DNA from 2 places in the Cupriavidus sp. PB-02 genome. Region 2 is predicted to be linked to the other one. Evidence: predicted binding sites of a transcription regulator. Region 2 holds the regulator's gene; the other holds the start of a gene.
What was found. The regulator NrdR, encoded in region 2, represses ribonucleotide reductase genes. The targets are predictions, from matches to a motif close to CACNANATNTNGTG.
Positions count from the first base shown of each region.

Region 1: the regulator NrdR is predicted to act here: its motif matches at 2,867-2,880, upstream of AC10V3_RS17885 (ribonucleoside-diphosphate reductase subunit alpha).

Region 1 covers NZ_CM177694.1:3,807,268-3,815,350, reverse strand. Annotated here, with positions in the region: gene AC10V3_RS17900 (sensor histidine kinase) at 1-285, shown strand, start outside; gene AC10V3_RS17895 (sigma-54-dependent transcriptional regulator) at 322-1,962, shown strand; gene ampD (1,6-anhydro-N-acetylmuramyl-L-alanine amidase AmpD) at 1,959-2,603, shown strand; gene AC10V3_RS17885 (ribonucleoside-diphosphate reductase subunit alpha) at 3,102-6,038, shown strand; gene AC10V3_RS17880 (ribonucleotide-diphosphate reductase subunit beta) at 6,178-7,362, shown strand; gene AC10V3_RS17875 (lipase family protein) at 7,716-8,083, opposite strand, start outside.
Region 2 covers NZ_CM177694.1:3,360,093-3,368,175, forward strand. Annotated here, with positions in the region: gene tolQ (protein TolQ) at 1-85, opposite strand, end outside; gene ybgC (tol-pal system-associated acyl-CoA thioesterase) at 82-486, opposite strand; ZMP/ZTP riboswitch at 640-740, shown strand; gene glyA (serine hydroxymethyltransferase) at 869-2,116, shown strand; gene nrdR (transcriptional regulator NrdR) at 2,273-2,737, shown strand; gene AC10V3_RS15760 (type IV pilin protein) at 2,756-3,217, opposite strand; gene AC10V3_RS15765 (pilus assembly protein) at 3,214-6,825, opposite strand; gene AC10V3_RS15770 (pilus assembly PilX family protein) at 6,822-7,424, opposite strand; gene AC10V3_RS15775 (PilW family protein) at 7,449-8,083, opposite strand, start outside.

The sequences.
Region 1 (8,083 bases), 450 kb from region 2:
GCCGAGCTGATCGTCTGGAACGACGGCGCCGAGGTCTCGCGCGAGCACCAGCGCAGCCTGTTCGAGCCATTCTTCACCAGCAACGCGCAGGGCACCGGGCTGGGCCTGTTCATGGCGCGCGAGCTGTGCGGCGTCAACGATGCGCAGGTGCGCTATGGCGCCGTGTCGCTGCCGGCGCTGATCGAGCGTACCGGCGTGCTGGCCCCAGCCGCGCGCGATACACTGCCGGCCAAGGCCTTCGTGCTGACGCTGCGCATCGAGACCGCGGATGCGGCCGCAGCCTGAGCCGGCTCAACCCGACCCACCCCCGATCCCGTTCTCATGCCACCCCGAATGTCCAGCGCGCCCGATCCCATCCTCGTCATCGACGACGAGGCCGACCTGCGCGAGCTGCTGGATATCTCGATCCGCCGCATGGGACATGACGTTGTGCTGGCCGGCTCGCTGGCCGAGGCGCGCGAGAAGCTGGCGCAGCGCCGCTACAGCCTGGTGCTGACTGACATGCGGCTGGGCGACGGACTCGGCATCGAGATCGTGCGGCAGCTTTCCGCCGCGCCCGAGCGCGTGCCGGTCGCGGTCATCACCGCCTACGGCAGCGCCGACAACGCCGTGGAGGCCCTCAAGGCCGGCGCCTTCGACTACATCGCCAAGCCGGTATCGCTGGAACAGCTGCGCAGCCTGGTGCTGAACGCGCTCGGCCGCCAGCAGCGCGACAGCGATGCCGCCGCGGCCGACCCAGCCGCCGACCGCGCCGCGGCCTTGCTGCCCGGCCACTCCGCCGCCATGCAGGAGGTGCGCCGCTCGCTGTCGCGGCTGGCGCGCAGCATGGCACCGGTGGTGATCAGCGGCGAATCCGGCAGCGGCAAGGAGCGCGCCGCCCGCGCCATCCATGCGACCAGCGCCCGCGCCGCGCACCCCTTTGTCGCGGTCAACTGCGGCGCCATTCCCGAGAACCTGATGGAGTCCGAGTTCTTCGGCTACGTCAAAGGGGCGTTCACCGGCGCCGACGGCGAGCGCGGCGGCTTCTTCCAGGCCGCCAACGGCGGCACGCTGATGCTCGACGAAGTGGCCGACCTGCCGCTGCCGATGCAGGTCAAGCTGCTGCGCGCGCTGCAGGAGCGGCGCGTGCGCAAGATCGGCGCCAGCCGTGAAGACGCCGTGGACGTGCGCGTGATGTGCGCCAGCCACAAGGACCTGGCGGCGATGGTCGCGGCCGGCCAGTTCCGGCAGGACTTGTATTACCGCCTCAACGTGCTGGAGCTGCGCATGCCCACCCTGCGCGAGCGCGGCGAGGACATCCCGGTGCTGGCGCGCGCCATCCTGGACCACCTGGCGGTGCGCTACGGCGACCCGCGCCCCAAGCGGCTGGCGCCGGCGGCGCTGGACCGGCTGGCCGCCTACCGCTTCCCCGGCAACGTGCGCGAACTGGAGAACCTGCTCGAGCGCGCCTACGCCTTTGCCGAGAGCGAGCAGATCGAGGTCGCCGACCTGGGCCCGCTGGAAGCAGGCGCCGAGCGCGCTGGGCTAATGCACGCGCCGGCCCCCGCCATGGCGCCCGCCGCCCACTACGCCCCCTGGGCCGCCGGGGGCATGTGGCCGCCCGTGCCGCCTACGGCGGTCCTATCGACGGCCCCGACATCGGCACCGGAACCCGCACCGCCTGCCCCGGCCGCCGCCGCCCCGGAACCCGAAACCGACGGCGATCCGGTGGATCGCGCCTGCCGCGGCATCGTCTTCCCGATTGACCTGGCGGCGCGGCTGGAAGCCGTGGAGCGCGAACTGATCCTGCAGGCGCTGGCACAAACCAACTTCAACCGCACCGCGGCGGCGCCGCTGCTGGGCCTGAACCTGCGCCAGCTGCGCTACCGCATCCAGCAGCTGGGCATCCGCGAGGCCATGGACGCCGCCGACCGCGGCGCCGCCGAGGGAGCGGGCGAGAACGCTACCGAGGGCACGTCATGACCAGCGCCGCCACGCCCGCGCTGCCCGCATTGCCGGAGCGCAGCCGCCGCTTCCTGCCCGACGCCGACGGCTGGGTCCCCGCCGCGCGCCGCGTGCCGTCGCCCAATTTCGACGAGCGCCCGCCAGGCATGGCGGTCGACCTGGTGGTGCTGCACAACATCAGCCTGCCGCCGGGCCAGTTCGGCAGCGGCGACATCGAAGCCTTCTTCCAGAACCGGCTCGACCCGGACAAGCACCCGTTCTTCGCCACCATCCACCAGGTGCAGGTGTCCGCTCACTTCCTGGTCACGCGCCAGGGCGAGCTGGTGCAGTTCGTACCGTGTACGCAGCGGGCCTGGCATGCGGGGCAATCGGACTTCTTTGGCCGGGCGCGCTGCAATGACTTTTCTATCGGCATCGAGATCGAAGGCTGCGACGACCTGCCATTCACCCCCGCCCAGTACGACACCGTGACCGCACTGGTGCCGGCGCTGCTCGCCACCTACCCGGTGCGGGCGATTGCCGGCCACAGCGATATCGCCCCGGGGCGCAAGACCGATCCCGGCCCGCATTTCGACTGGGCGCGCTTTGCCACAGAAGTGTCATTGCCGCCGGCTATGCTGCCGTATCGTTGCGGCCCGGTGACCGACTCGGGTGACTGATTCGTAACGTCTGCCATCACGCCAGCGTGCCCCGTCCTGGCGCACATGCCCCATGCCGGCGAGGGGCTATCGCACCGTCACAACAATCAAAAAAATTTTTCAATAATGTGCGGTTGCGAACGGTTTGGCCGAAACCCTTGCGAGTATTAGCCTCCCGGGCATGTGGCGCTGCCGCATCCGTGGCACCGACCCCGAAAAAGCGCTTGTCAAGACTGGTCATTCGGATTCGTTTCACTATACTTAGCCCAGTTTTCAGCAGCACCCACTATATCTAGTAGTCAAACCGGGGAGCCGGCCCAGGTGTGAGGTGGCCGTCGCGCAGATCGCGACACCGTCTTGCCGCCACCGCGGGGCCAGCGCATCACAAGAGTCCCTGGCGAAATGTTCACGCAGAGGTAGTTTGTCCATGCCCGGCCTAGGCCGGGCGGATGTTCTTTCCGCAGCATTTCGCCAGGGACTCTTTTGTCTCTTATTTCCAGGGTAAAAACAGGAGTTCTCATGCAAACGGCCCAGAACGAAATCACCACGGGCGCGAGTGGCGCTGCAGGTATCGCACCGACCGCGCAGCAGACCCCCGCCAACGCCGCCAATACGAACTACCCGGATCACAAGATCATTCGTCGCAACGGCGCCGTGGTGTCTTTCGAGCCGTCCAAGATCAACGTGGCCATGACCAAGGCCTTCCTCGCCGTGAACGGCGGGCAGGGTGCCGCTTCAGCGCGCGTGCGCGAAGTGGTCGAGCAACTGACCCAGACCGTGGTCCGCGCATTGCTGCGCAGCCGCCCCAACGGCGGCACCTTCCATATTGAAGACGTGCAAGACCACGTGGAACTGGCGCTGATGCGCTCGGGCGAGCATGAAGTGGCCCGCGCCTACGTGCTGTACCGCGAGAAGCGCAAGGACGAGCGCGCCAGCGCTAGCGCGCAGGCAGTGGCCCGTGTGCAGGAAGGCGGCTTCTCGGTCAACGTGACCGACGGCGGCGTGACCCACGTGCTGGACATCGCCGCACTGCACGCCCTGATCGACAACGCCTGCTCGGGCCTGGGCGATGCGGTCAGCGCCGAGCCGATCCTGAAGGAAACCCTGAAGAACCTGTACGACGGCGTGCCGATGACGCAGGTGTACGACTCCGCCATCCTGGCCGCACGTACCCTGATCGAAAAGGACCCGGCCTACAGCCAGGTCACCGCTCGTATCCTGCTGCACACCATCCGCAAGGAAATCCTGGGTGCCGAAGTGACCCAGTCGGAAATGTCGGCCCGCTACGCCGAGTACTTCCCCAAGTTTATCGCCCGCGGCATCGAAGCCGAGCTGCTGGACGAAAAGCTCGCCACCTACGACCTGACGCGCCTGGGCGCCGCGCTGGACGCCGGCCGCGACTTCCAGTTCAACTACCTGGGTCTGCAGACCCTGTACGACCGCTACTTCCTGCATATCGATGAAACCCGCATCGAAATGCCGCAGGCCTTCTTCATGCGCGTGGCCATGGGCCTGGCGCTGAACGAGAAGGACCGCGAAGGCCGCGCTATCGAGTTCTACCAGCTGCTGTCGTCGTTCGACTTCATGTCGTCCACGCCGACGCTGTTCAACTCGGGCACCCGCCGCTCGCAGCTGTCTTCGTGCTACCTGACCACCGTGTCGGACGACCTGGAAGGCATCTACGAAGCGCTGAAGGAAAACGCGCTGCTGTCCAAGTTCGCCGGCGGCCTGGGCAATGACTGGACCAACGTGCGCGCGCTGGGCTCGCACATCAAGGGCACCAACGGCAAGTCGCAAGGCGTGGTGCCGTTCCTGAAGGTGGTGAACGACACCGCCGTGGCCGTGAACCAGGGCGGCAAGCGCAAGGGCGCCGTCTGCGCCTACCTGGAAACGTGGCACCTGGACATCGAAGAGTTCCTGGAACTGCGCAAGAACACTGGTGACGACCGCCGCCGCACCCACGACATGAACACGGCCAACTGGATTCCGGACCTGTTCATGAAGCGCGTGATGGAAGCTGGCGAATGGACGCTGTTCTCGCCCGCCACGTGCCCGGACCTGCACGACAAGGTCGGCAAGGAATTCGAGAAGGCCTACCTCGGCTATGAAGCCAAGGCCGCCAGCGGCGAACTGAAGCTGTTCAAGAAGCTGCCGGCGCTGCAACTGTGGCGCAAGATGCTGGGCATGCTGTTCGAGACCGGCCACCCGTGGATCACCTTCAAGGATCCTTGCAACATCCGCAGCCCGCAGCAGCACGTTGGCGTCGTCCACAGCTCCAACCTGTGCACGGAAATCACGCTCAACACCAACGAGAGCGAGATCGCCGTCTGCAACCTGGGCTCGGTCAACCTGGTCGCCCACCTGGCCAGGCAGGCCGACGGCACCTACACGCTCGATCACGCCAAGCTGCAGAAGACCGTCCGCACTGCGATGCGCATGCTCGACAACGTCATCGACATCAACTACTACGCGGTCGAGAAGGCGCGCAATTCCAACCTGCGCCACCGCCCGGTCGGCATGGGCATCATGGGCTTCCAGGACTGCCTGCACGTGCTGCGCACCCCGTACTCCAGCAAGGCCGCGGTGCAGTTCGCCGACACCTCGATGGAAGCGGTGTGCTACTACGCCTACCAGGCTTCGACCGAGCTGGCTGAAGAGCGCGGCCGCTACAGCACCTACGAAGGCTCGCTGTGGGACCGTGGCATCCTGCCGCAAGACTCGCTCAAGCTGCTGGCCGAAGAGCGCGGCGGCTACCTGGAAGTGGACCTGTCCAGCACGATGGACTGGGACGCGCTGCGCGGCCGCATCAAGCAACACGGCATGCGCAACTCGAACTGCATCGCGATCGCCCCGACCGCGACCATTTCGAACATCATCGGCGTGTCCGCTTGCATCGAGCCGACCTTCCAGAACCTGTACGTCAAGTCCAACCTGTCGGGCGAGTTCACCGTGGTCAACGACTACCTGGTGCGCGACCTGAAGGAACGCGGCCTGTGGGACGAGGTGATGGTTGCCGACCTGAAGTACTTCGACGGCTCGCTGGCTCGTATCGACCGCATCCCGCAAGACCTGCGCGACATCTACGCCACCGCGTTCGAAGTCGAGCCGACCTGGCTGGTGGAGGCTGCAAGCCGCCGCCAGAAGTGGATCGACCAGGCCCAGTCGCTGAACATCTACATGGCTGGTGCATCGGGCAAGAAGCTGGATGACACCTACAAGCTGGCATGGGTACGCGGCCTGAAGACCACGTACTACCTGCGCACGATGGCTGCCACGCACGTGGAGAAGTCGACCGTGTCGCGCGGTTCGCTGAATGCGGTGTCGTCGGGTAGCGACAACGGCTCGGCACTGGACGCAGCGGCCGCTTCGGCCCCGGTCATGCCGGAAGCCGAGGGCGCGGTTTGCACGATGCGCCCGGGCGACCCCGGCTTCGAAGAGTGCGAAGCCTGCCAGTAAGTCCTACCTAACCCCTCGGTTTGCTCCCCTCTCCCGCTCGCGGGAGAGGGGCCGGGGGAGAGGGCCGGCGCCTCAACGAAGTGCTGCCGCCCATTGCTGGCCCCCTAGCCAGCCACCACGAATCACGGAGAATCACATCATGCTGAGCTGGGACGACGACGTTCAAGCCACCCCGCAAGCTGCCCCGCAGCCTGCCCTGCAACCCGCTGCCGCCACCACGGCCGACCAGCAAGGCGTCCTGCCGCCCGCCGCCACGCAGCCCGGCATCCTGGGCAACAATCCCAACGCCGCCGCCCTGCAAAGCAACCGCCGCGTCAACGCCGCCGACAAGCGAGTCATCAACGGCTCCACCGACGTCAACCAGCTCGTCCCGTTCAAGTACAAGTGGGCGTGGGAAAAGTACCTGGCCGGCTGCGCCAACCACTGGATGCCGCAGGAAATCAACATGTCCCGCGACATCGCCCTGTGGAAAGACCCCAACGGCCTGACCGAAGACGAGCGCCGCATCATCAAGCGCAACCTCGGCTTCTTCGTCACCGCCGACTCGCTGGCCGCCAACAACATCGTGCTGGGCACCTACCGCCAGATCACGGCGCCGGAATGCCGCCAGTACCTGCTGCGCCAGGCGTTTGAAGAGGCCATCCACACGCACGCCTACCAGTACATCGTTGAGTCGCTTGGCCTGAATGAAGCCGAGATCTTCAACGCGTACCACGAAGTGCAGTCGATCCGCGACAAGGACGAGTTCCTGATCCCATTCATCGACACGCTGACGGATCCGTCGTTCAAGACCGGTACGCCGGAGAATGACCAGAAGCTGCTGAAGTCGCTGATCGTGTTTGCCTGCATCATGGAAGGGCTGTTCTTCTATGTGGGCTTTACGCAGATCCTAGCGATGGGGCGGCAGAACAAGATGACCGGGGCTGCTGAGCAGTATCAGTACATCCTGCGGGATGAGTCGCTGCACTGCAATTTTGGTATCGACCTGATCAACCAGATCAAGCTGGAGAATCCGCATCTGTGGACGGCGGAGTTTAAGGCTGAGATTACTGAGTTGTTCAAGAAAGCGGTTGACCTCGAATACCGCTACGCTGAGGACACGATGCCGCGTGGGGTGTTGGGGTTGAATGCGCCGATGTTCAAGTCTTACCTGCGCTTCATCTGCAATCGTCGGTGCCAGCAGATTGGTCTTGACCAACTGTTCCCGAACGAAGAGAACCCGTTCCCGTGGATGTCTGAGATGATCGATCTGAAGAAGGAACGGAACTTCTTCGAGACTCGGGTTATTGAGTATCAGACTGGCGGGGCGTTGAGCTGGGATTGAGGCAGCAGCGGCAGACATCCTGCTGTCATGCAAGAACTAGAAATGGGAGCTGAGGCTCCCATTTCTTTTGGCTACGACTCAAAAATGGCGAAATGGCTGCTATCGGCGCGGTCATGCGTTCATTCATACGACCGCTCCACTCCGTCAACGGACCCTCATGTTCGGATTACGTTGGGCTGGTCGCCCGCCATACCTGTCTCCCACCGAGAACGCAAACTGATGTCAAGCGGACAGCCTACGGTCGCATCGATCAGTAATGCATGGGCGTGGGCTATCCGGATGTGGCACGCCGGGACGGCCCAGTTTCCGTTCGGGCAGATCTTGTAGAGTCCACAACGTTGACTCCTGTTTGCTCAGTCCGCCGGCCACTTACGCACGGAGGCAGGAACATGGCTCGCTGGCACTGCCGCATCTTCCTCGATGAAACGGAGCACAGCCTCTGCCAGCGCCTCCCGCGGATAGGCGTTTTGCGTGACGAACAGCGATCCGATCGTGTCATGTGTCCGCGCGATGGGCACGGCGAGCGCCCAATGGTCAGCGTTGACGTAGCCCAGGAGCGTACTCCCCGGCACGATCTGGTCATAGAAAATCATCTGGCTGTCGTTGCGCGCGTCGATGCGGGACAGCTTGTTGTAGCTTGATTTGAGAATCGACGAAATGCGCTCTGGCTGCGGGAACGTGACGATCGAGTAGATAGGCAGATCGTATGGAAGCGGATGCT
Region 2 (8,083 bases):
GCACCATGACGGCCTGTGCCAGCAGGCTGGCGTGGAGCACCAGCGTAATGATCGACATGTCTTGTGTGACGGTCACGGGATTCATCGGGCGGACTTGATGGTAGCTAGGACGGGGGCGGGAATCGGGGCGGGACGGAAAGTGCTTCGATCGACACATCCAACGCGAATGGCGCCGGTGGCCAGCAACAGCTCGGCGCGCCAGGCTTCCTGGGTGAACTGGACCGAGGCCGGTCCGACCCGGTCGATGCGCGTGCGGATATCGAGCTGGTCGTCCAGCCGGGCGGGCGCATTGTAGTCCACCGCAGTGCTGCGGACGATAAACACCACGCCCGCCTCGTCGGCGAGCGCCTGCTGTTCGATGCCGAGCGAGCGCAGCCACTCGGTGCGGGCTCGTTCGAAGAACTTCAGATAGTTGGCGTAGAACACTACGCCGCCCGCGTCGGTGTCTTCCCAGTACACCCGCAGGGTCCAGACAAAGTTTGTCATGGCCGCGATTGTAACGGAGAGCGCCGGCGCTTCGTGTAAACCCGCACGACTAGTTTGCAACAGCAAGTTGCTGGCCAGCCCTTGCCAGGGCTTGGCTGGCGGGCCGACGGCTTGCGGCGGGCGCACTCTCCGCGCTACACTGCGCGCAACCATTCCATCTTGCGCGACTGGCGATGTCAGTGGGCACTACCACGAGGAAGCGCAAGTTCTCTGGCGTGAAGTTCAGACGCCTGCCGCTCGCCTGGGCAGCGAATGGGAAGCAGGGTGCGCCCTGTAGCGACGGTCTTATATAGAACCGCCGGTACCGGACGCCATCAGCCTTCCCCGCGCGCCCTACCCCCGATGCGCTAATCGGATTCCCTTTTTTCAGACGAGTTTCGCCATGTTCGAACGCAGCCGTTTTACGATCGACCAGATCGACCCCGAGGTCTTTGCCGCCATCCAGAAGGAAAACCAGCGCCAGGAAGATCACATCGAGCTGATCGCTTCCGAAAACTACACGTCGCCGGCCGTGATGGCCGCGCAGGGTTCGCAGCTGACCAACAAGTACGCCGAGGGCTACCCCGGCAAGCGCTACTACGGCGGTTGCGAATACGTCGACGTCGTCGAGCAGCTGGCCATTGACCGCGTCAAGCAGCTGTTCGGCGCCGAAGCCGCCAACGTGCAGCCCAACTCGGGCTCGCAAGCCAACCAGGGCGTGTTCTTCGCCATGCTCAAGCCGGGCGACACCATCATGGGCATGAGCCTGGCCGAAGGCGGCCACCTGACCCACGGCATGGCCCTGAACATGAGCGGCAAGTGGTTCAACGTGGTCAGCTACGGCCTGAACGCCCAGGAAGACATCGACTACGATGCACTGGAAAAGCTGGCGCAAGAGAAGAAGCCCAAGCTGATCATCGCCGGTGCCTCGGCCTTCGCACTGCGCATCGACTTCGAGCGCATCAGCAAGGTCGCGAAGTCGATCGGCGCTTACTTCATGGTCGACATGGCCCACTACGCCGGCCTGATCGCCGCGGGCGTCTACCCGAACCCGGTGCCGCACGCCGACTTCGTCACCACCACCACGCACAAGAGCCTGCGCGGCCCACGCGGCGGCGTGATCCTGATGAAGGCCGAGCACGAGAAGGCCATCAACTCGGCGATCTTCCCCGGCATCCAGGGCGGCCCGCTGATGCACGTGATCGCTGGCAAGGCGGTGGCGTTCAAGGAAGCGCTGACCCCCGAGTTCAAGGAATACCAGCAGCAAGTGGTGAAGAATGCCGCCGTGCTGGCCGAGACCCTGATCGCGCGCGGCCTGCGCATCGTCTCGGGCCGCACCGAAAGCCACGTGATGCTGGTCGACCTGCGCGCCAAGAACATCACCGGCAAGGAAGCCGAGCGCATCCTGGGCGAGGCGCATATCACCGTCAACAAGAACGCCATCCCCAACGATCCGGAAAAGCCGTTCGTGACCTCGGGCATCCGCCTGGGCTCGCCGGCCATGACCACGCGCGGCTTCAAGGAAGAAGAAGCCCGCGTCGTCGGCAACCTGATCGCCGATGTGCTGGACAACCCGCACGACGCAGCGAACATCGCCAGCGTGCGCGAGCAGGTGGCCGCCCTGACCAAGCGTTTCCCGGTCTACGGCTGATGCATCAAGGCCGCCCCCGCATGTCGTGGGGCGGCCGGCAGCCCCGCAAGCCACGCCTTCATCCGGCGCCCGGCTTGCGGGCCTGGCCAACCCGCCCCCGCCACCGCAGAACGACAATACGGACAAGGCGACGGGGTTCAACTGAAGGTGGTCGGCATGAAATGTCCCTTTTGCGGTCATTCCAATACCCAGGTACTCGACACGCGCATGTCGGAAGACGGCGATGCCGTGCGCCGGCGCCGCCGCTGCGAGGCCTGCGATCGCCGCTTCACCACCTATGAGCGGATCGAGCTGTTCTTCCCCGCCATCGTCAAGAAAAACGGTTCGCGCGTGGACTACACGCGCGCCAAGCTGAAGGATTCGATGCGCCTGGCGCTGCGCAAGCGCCCGGTCTCGGCCGAGGCCATCGATGAAGCCATCACCCGCATCGAAGAAAAGCTGCTGTCGCTGGGCGAGAAGGAAATCCCCAGCAGCCAGGTCGGCGAACTGGTGATGCGCGAGCTGCGCAAGCTCGACAAGATTGCCTATATCCGCTTTGCTTCGGTGTACCGGAGCTTCGAGGATGTGTCGGAGTTCTCCGACGTGCTCGCGGAAGTGACCGCGGGCAACAGCAAGCGCTAGCCTCTCCCCCTCGCTCTCTTATCGCTCCCAGCAGTTCTGCAGGTACACGGCCGGGTTGGCCCCGACCGTGTTCAGCCGCGCGCCCGCCTGGTCGAGCAGGTAGATGCCGCACGCGTCCGCCGCATCCACCGGTACCGCCTGCAGCCAGTAGCCATTTGCCGTCAGCGTATTGGCCACGATCGAGATGTTGTAGCGCACCCGGTTGCTGTCGCGCGGCGAAGTCCGCAGTGCCGCCGGCAGCGCGAACGCCACGCCGGCCGGGGTCTGGTCATAGCGGCCGTTGACCGAGCGGAAGCGCTCGAGCTGCTGCGCCGCCTCGGTCATCATGCCGCGCGCATCGGTGCGGTAGCCGCGCCGCATATACTCGGTGTAATTGGGGATGGCGACCGAGGCGATGATGCCCAGGATCACCACCGTCACCATCAGCTCGATCAGCGTCACGCCGCGCATGCCGCGGCGGTTGCGGAAGCGGTTCGTCATTGGGATATCTGCCTCCACGACAGCCGGTTGCGGGCGATATTGCCTTTCTCCACCACGCTGATCACATCGCCGGTGGTGGCACTGGCGACCTTGAGGTGGTCGCTGCTGCCACCGCCCCCGGTGAAGATGGTCGAACCGAAATTGCCCTGCTGCGCAATACCGGACACCACCAGCACCTTATTGTTGATCTTCAGGCTGTCGTCACCGTCGATCTTGCCGTCGCTGCTTACGTCGAGCACAGAGTACGTCAGCGCCCCGCCGGTCAGCGCGGCAAAGTCGAACAGGTTGGAGCTGATGCCACCCACGCATTCATCGGTGGACGGTGTCAGCGTGGTGACCACCAGCCGTTCCGCATCCACCTTGGGCTTTACCACCACGCGCTCGCCCTGGGCCAGCAGGTCGATATACCAGCCGCGCTGCGTGGTGTAGTCGATGGTGTTGCTGCTGAGCGTGAATACCGTGCGCGCTGCCCCGTCCACCATCATCGAGCCGGTGGCCAGCGCCTGCGCGCGCAGGTTGCCGCGCGTGGCCGACGAGACATTGTTGTCCCACACGCCGTAGACCGAGTTGTAGCCGGTGGCGGCGGTGTCGGCGGCATCGTAGAAGCGGCCGGTGCCGAAGGTCAGCAGGAAGCCCTTGTTCGGGTCCTTGGGATTGATCAGCGCGGTCGGTGCCGCCGTGATCGGCTGGGCCACGTTGGACGCGCTCACCGCGGTGAACAGCGGCGCGCCCTGCGTGGTACCCATGCGCGCGGCCCATGCCGACGGGTTGGCGCCGGACAGGTCGAACTTCCACAGCCGGCCCTTCAGGTCGCCGGCATAGACGGCCTGGATGGTCAGGTTGTCGTCATAGACCACTTCCGGGCTGCTCAGGCCGTTGCCGTTGCCGGTAGCCGTGGTTTCCTTGGGATCGGCATAGATCTTCTGGATGCCGCCGGTGGCGAATGGGTTCGCCAGGTCGACGATATAAAGCACGGCCTTGCCAGAGCTGCTCTCATAGCCGTTGCCGAAGATCGCCACCCACTTGCCGCTGTTGACGCGCCCGATCACCGGCGTGCCGATGGTGTAGCCCAGGTCGGCCTCGGTATCGCCGGCGATCTCCCACATGACCTTCTTCTCGTCGAAGTTCGCCGGGTCGGTCACGTCGAGTGCGAACATGCCCTTGCCTCCTGCCCCCATGCCGCCCACCAGCACCGTGCGCCAGCTGGCCGTACTTCCGGAGCCGCTGGGGATAAAGACATCGCCGGCGCTCGGCGTGGCATCGACGAAGAAGCGGTGGACATAGTCCGGCGAGGCCAGCGCCTTGACCGAGTTGGTGCCGACGATCGCCTGGTTGGGCAGGTAGGCGAACTTCTCGACGCCGGTCAGCGCATCGAAGCCGTGCAGCATGCCGTCGTTGGCGCCGACATAGATCATCGGCCTGCGGTTGGTGCGGTTGTTGGCGAGGAAGGAGAAGTAGCTGCCGCCGCCGTCTGCCTTCAGGTAGTCGTAGCCGGCGTCCGCCGCCTTCACGTAGATCGGCGAGGAGTTGACGATATCGCCCAGCACGTTGGACACCGCGCTGCCGCTGCCGTTGTCGGTCACGCGGTCGCGGTATTTGCCGCCGTTGCGCTTCTCCAGCGTGGTATCGCCGCGCAGGTAGGAGACGATGGCCTTGTCGCCGCCCAGCGCGGTCTTCTGCGCGGTGGACAGCGAAGCATCGCTGTCGCTGGCCCAGGTGAAGGGCTTGCCGACGGGAGCGGTGCCGCCCGGCGACCATGTATAGATTTTGCGCGACGCGGCAGCGGGCATCTTCTGGTACGCGTTCCAGTTCTGGATCGAGAAGGTGCGATCGGTCGCGTTAAAGCTCTGCGACAGCAGCTCGCCGGTCCAGGCCCCGGAGCGGAAGCGCGTCAGGAACAGCGCGGTATCGGTGTTCAGCGTGGTCGAGTTGGTCGCGGCCGATGACGACGAGCCGCTGCGCGAGGCGATCTGCGTCAGTGCGTTGTTCAGCGCCTCGGCAAGGCCGGTAGCATCGCCGGCGCTGTAGTTGTCGCCGCGCGTGTTGACCGCCGCGTGCCAGAGGTCATCGATCTTGGTCTGGTCGCTGCTGGACGCCTTGGGCCAGGAAATCGTGCCCGCCTTCAGCTTGGCCAGGATGGCATCAAGCACGTCACTGCGCGAGGCATTGGGGTTGCTCGGCTGGTTGTTCGGATCCGACTCCAGCGACCCCTTGACGCCGAGCCCCAGTGTGAACGTGACCAGGTGCTGCCAGAAGGCTTCGTCGCGGGCATTGGTCGGCACGCGGTTCTCGGTCGTGCGCAGGTCATTGACCCAGTACTTCATCGCCGCGTCGGCGAGCGTGTTGGAGTAGTCGTCCTTGTACGGCGTCACCGGCTGGTATTGGTAAGCCGTGCCCGACACCGGCGAAATCTTCGATCCCTTGTTGTTATCGATATTGCCGACCGAGGTGCTGTCCGAATAGTAACCATCGGTCGACAAGATGTGGTAGCTGGCGCGGCAGGCGCTTTCCTTGGTGCTACCGGGCTCCGTCCACGGCTGGGCGTTGTTCTGGAAGTACTTGCCTACAGTCTCCATCCCACCGAGCAGCGGCGTGCCGTTGGCGCTAATGCCCAGGCTGTAGAAGTCCTGGTAGAACTGGGGCTTGTTGGTGGTATCGAAGGGCGCCACCGCGCGGCGGATGCCGGCGTAGGTCGAAGTGCCCGACTCGGTGTCGTCGTTGATGGAGGTAAAGCCCACGCGGATGGCTTCGTTCTGCCCCGCGAACGCCTGCCCTACCGCGGCGCGCATGGCCAGGATGCGCGAGCGGTAGTACTGGAACCAGTTGGCGAAGTTCTGGATTTCCTCTGCGTAGGTGCAGCTTGTCGCCGCTGCGCAGTCCGTGCGCTTGCCGTTGTGCGGGAAGGTGAATCCGGACTTGACCTCGTAGCGCTTGAAGCAATCCAGGTCCGACGTGGTCTTGTTGCAGTTGCTGAGCGTCGGATCGTATCGGTAGTAGAGCGCGGGGTAGAAAGTGACTTCTTTTTTTGAATAGCTCTTCCCGTCATTGCTGAGCCAGTATGTCTCTACCGTCTTGTCGCTGGTCAGGTCGATCGAGCCCTTGCCCGTCAGCATCGGGTTGTAATACGCCTGCTTCGGGTCGGCGTTGACCAGCTTGTTGGCCGGATCGAACCACGGGCGGTAGGTGACGTCGGGGTTGTAGTAGGAAACGTTCAGCGTCGCCGTCCGATATCGCGCTGCCGCAAGCGAGCTGCTGCTGAAGTTCACTACCGAGGCCTTTCTGCCGGAGTAGTAACTGCCATTGCCCGAATAGACACGGCCGCCGGATGGCAACGGGAAGGTATAAATCAGCCAGTTGTCGTCATCACCGCTCGGCGTCAGGTCCCATTTCGATTCCGTTCCATTCGGCGACAGACTCTCCGGCGTGATTTCGAACATCATCGAGCCCGAGTCATCCAGCGTGAACATCACGTTCGGCGCCACCGACGTGCTGAAGATCAGCGGCTGCTGCGAAATCGCGGCATGGCCGGCCGATACCGGCAGCATCGCCGTCGCGCATGCCACCGCGGCCGCGACGGCCCGGCGGAACCCTTTGCTGAAGACTGTCATTGCCGTACCTCCGACTGGAGCGTGACCTGCGTGCCGGTGTTGATGCCGGTACCCAGGGCAGTGACGCGGTAGTGGATATTGATCGGCATGCCGGTCTGCGTATTCCTGACCTTCGACGGCTTGCGGATCTCTTCGATAAAGCAGCGCGGCGCCGCCGCGGCTTCGCGCAGGGTCACGCCATCGCTGGCGGGAATGACGATGACGTTGGTATTGGGCTCGGCGTTCACGCTGGTATCCCAGTTGGACGGCACCTCCCAGAACTGGCGGCCGTTGGCATCGAGGTAGCCGAGCTTGAGCTGGCCGGCGCTGTCGACCGGCGGGGTTGCCGCGTTGACGATGGCACTCATGTCCTTACGGTACATGCGGTTGAACAGCGCCGCCGGCTGCCCGGAGACCACTACTCCCTCGCAGAAGCGCAGCCCCAGCTCCGCCGCCTGGAACGCCACCTGGTGGTCGCGGTTGTTCCCCGCCAGCCGTTCGTCGAACAGGCTGCCGCGCATGCTCCAGACCGTCAGCATCGAGACGATCACGATGATCACCAGCGCCACCACCAGCACCACGCCGCGCGCATGGCGCCGCGTCCGCAGGACTGGGTGCATCCGGCTTGTCGACCTTTTCCTCATCTAGCCCACCCGGTTGCGCAGCGCGAAGCTGCTGGTGAAGCGCCGCCGCACGCGGCCGTCGGCATTGTTCTGGACGTTGTCGCCGCAGTCGCGGAAGCTGGTCGCCACGTCCGCGTTGACGGCGCTGGGATCGCTCACCAGCAGGCACACGCGCACGCTGACCACGCGGTTCCAGTCCGCCGCCGCCAGCGCGCTGGCCGGCTGGTACTGCGTCACGTTGGCCGAGTCGGCATCCTGCGCCAGGCCATAGGTAATCTGCAGGTCCTGCACGTTTTCAAGGATGGCCTCGGAGCGCGACGCCGCCATGGTGGCGCCGTCCGAGCCGCGGCACATCAGCGTCGAGCCCGCCAGGTAGAAGGCGTTCTCCGCCGTGCCGCGCGCTACCGGGATGGCGCGGCCGTTGCAGTCGGTCATGCTCGACAGCGAGCCGTCCAGGCGCAGGTAGCGCACGGTGACGGCATCGGGATTTGCATTCGCCACGGCAATGCAGGCACCGGTGTTGACATCCGCCATGCCGCCGTCGCATCCCTGCACCGGCGCGCCGTCAAAGGTCACCGGCCGCGCGCTCAGCAGCGACAGGTCGACCCGGCCAAGACCGGCCAGGCGCAACTGGTCGCCCATTACCGACAGCGCCC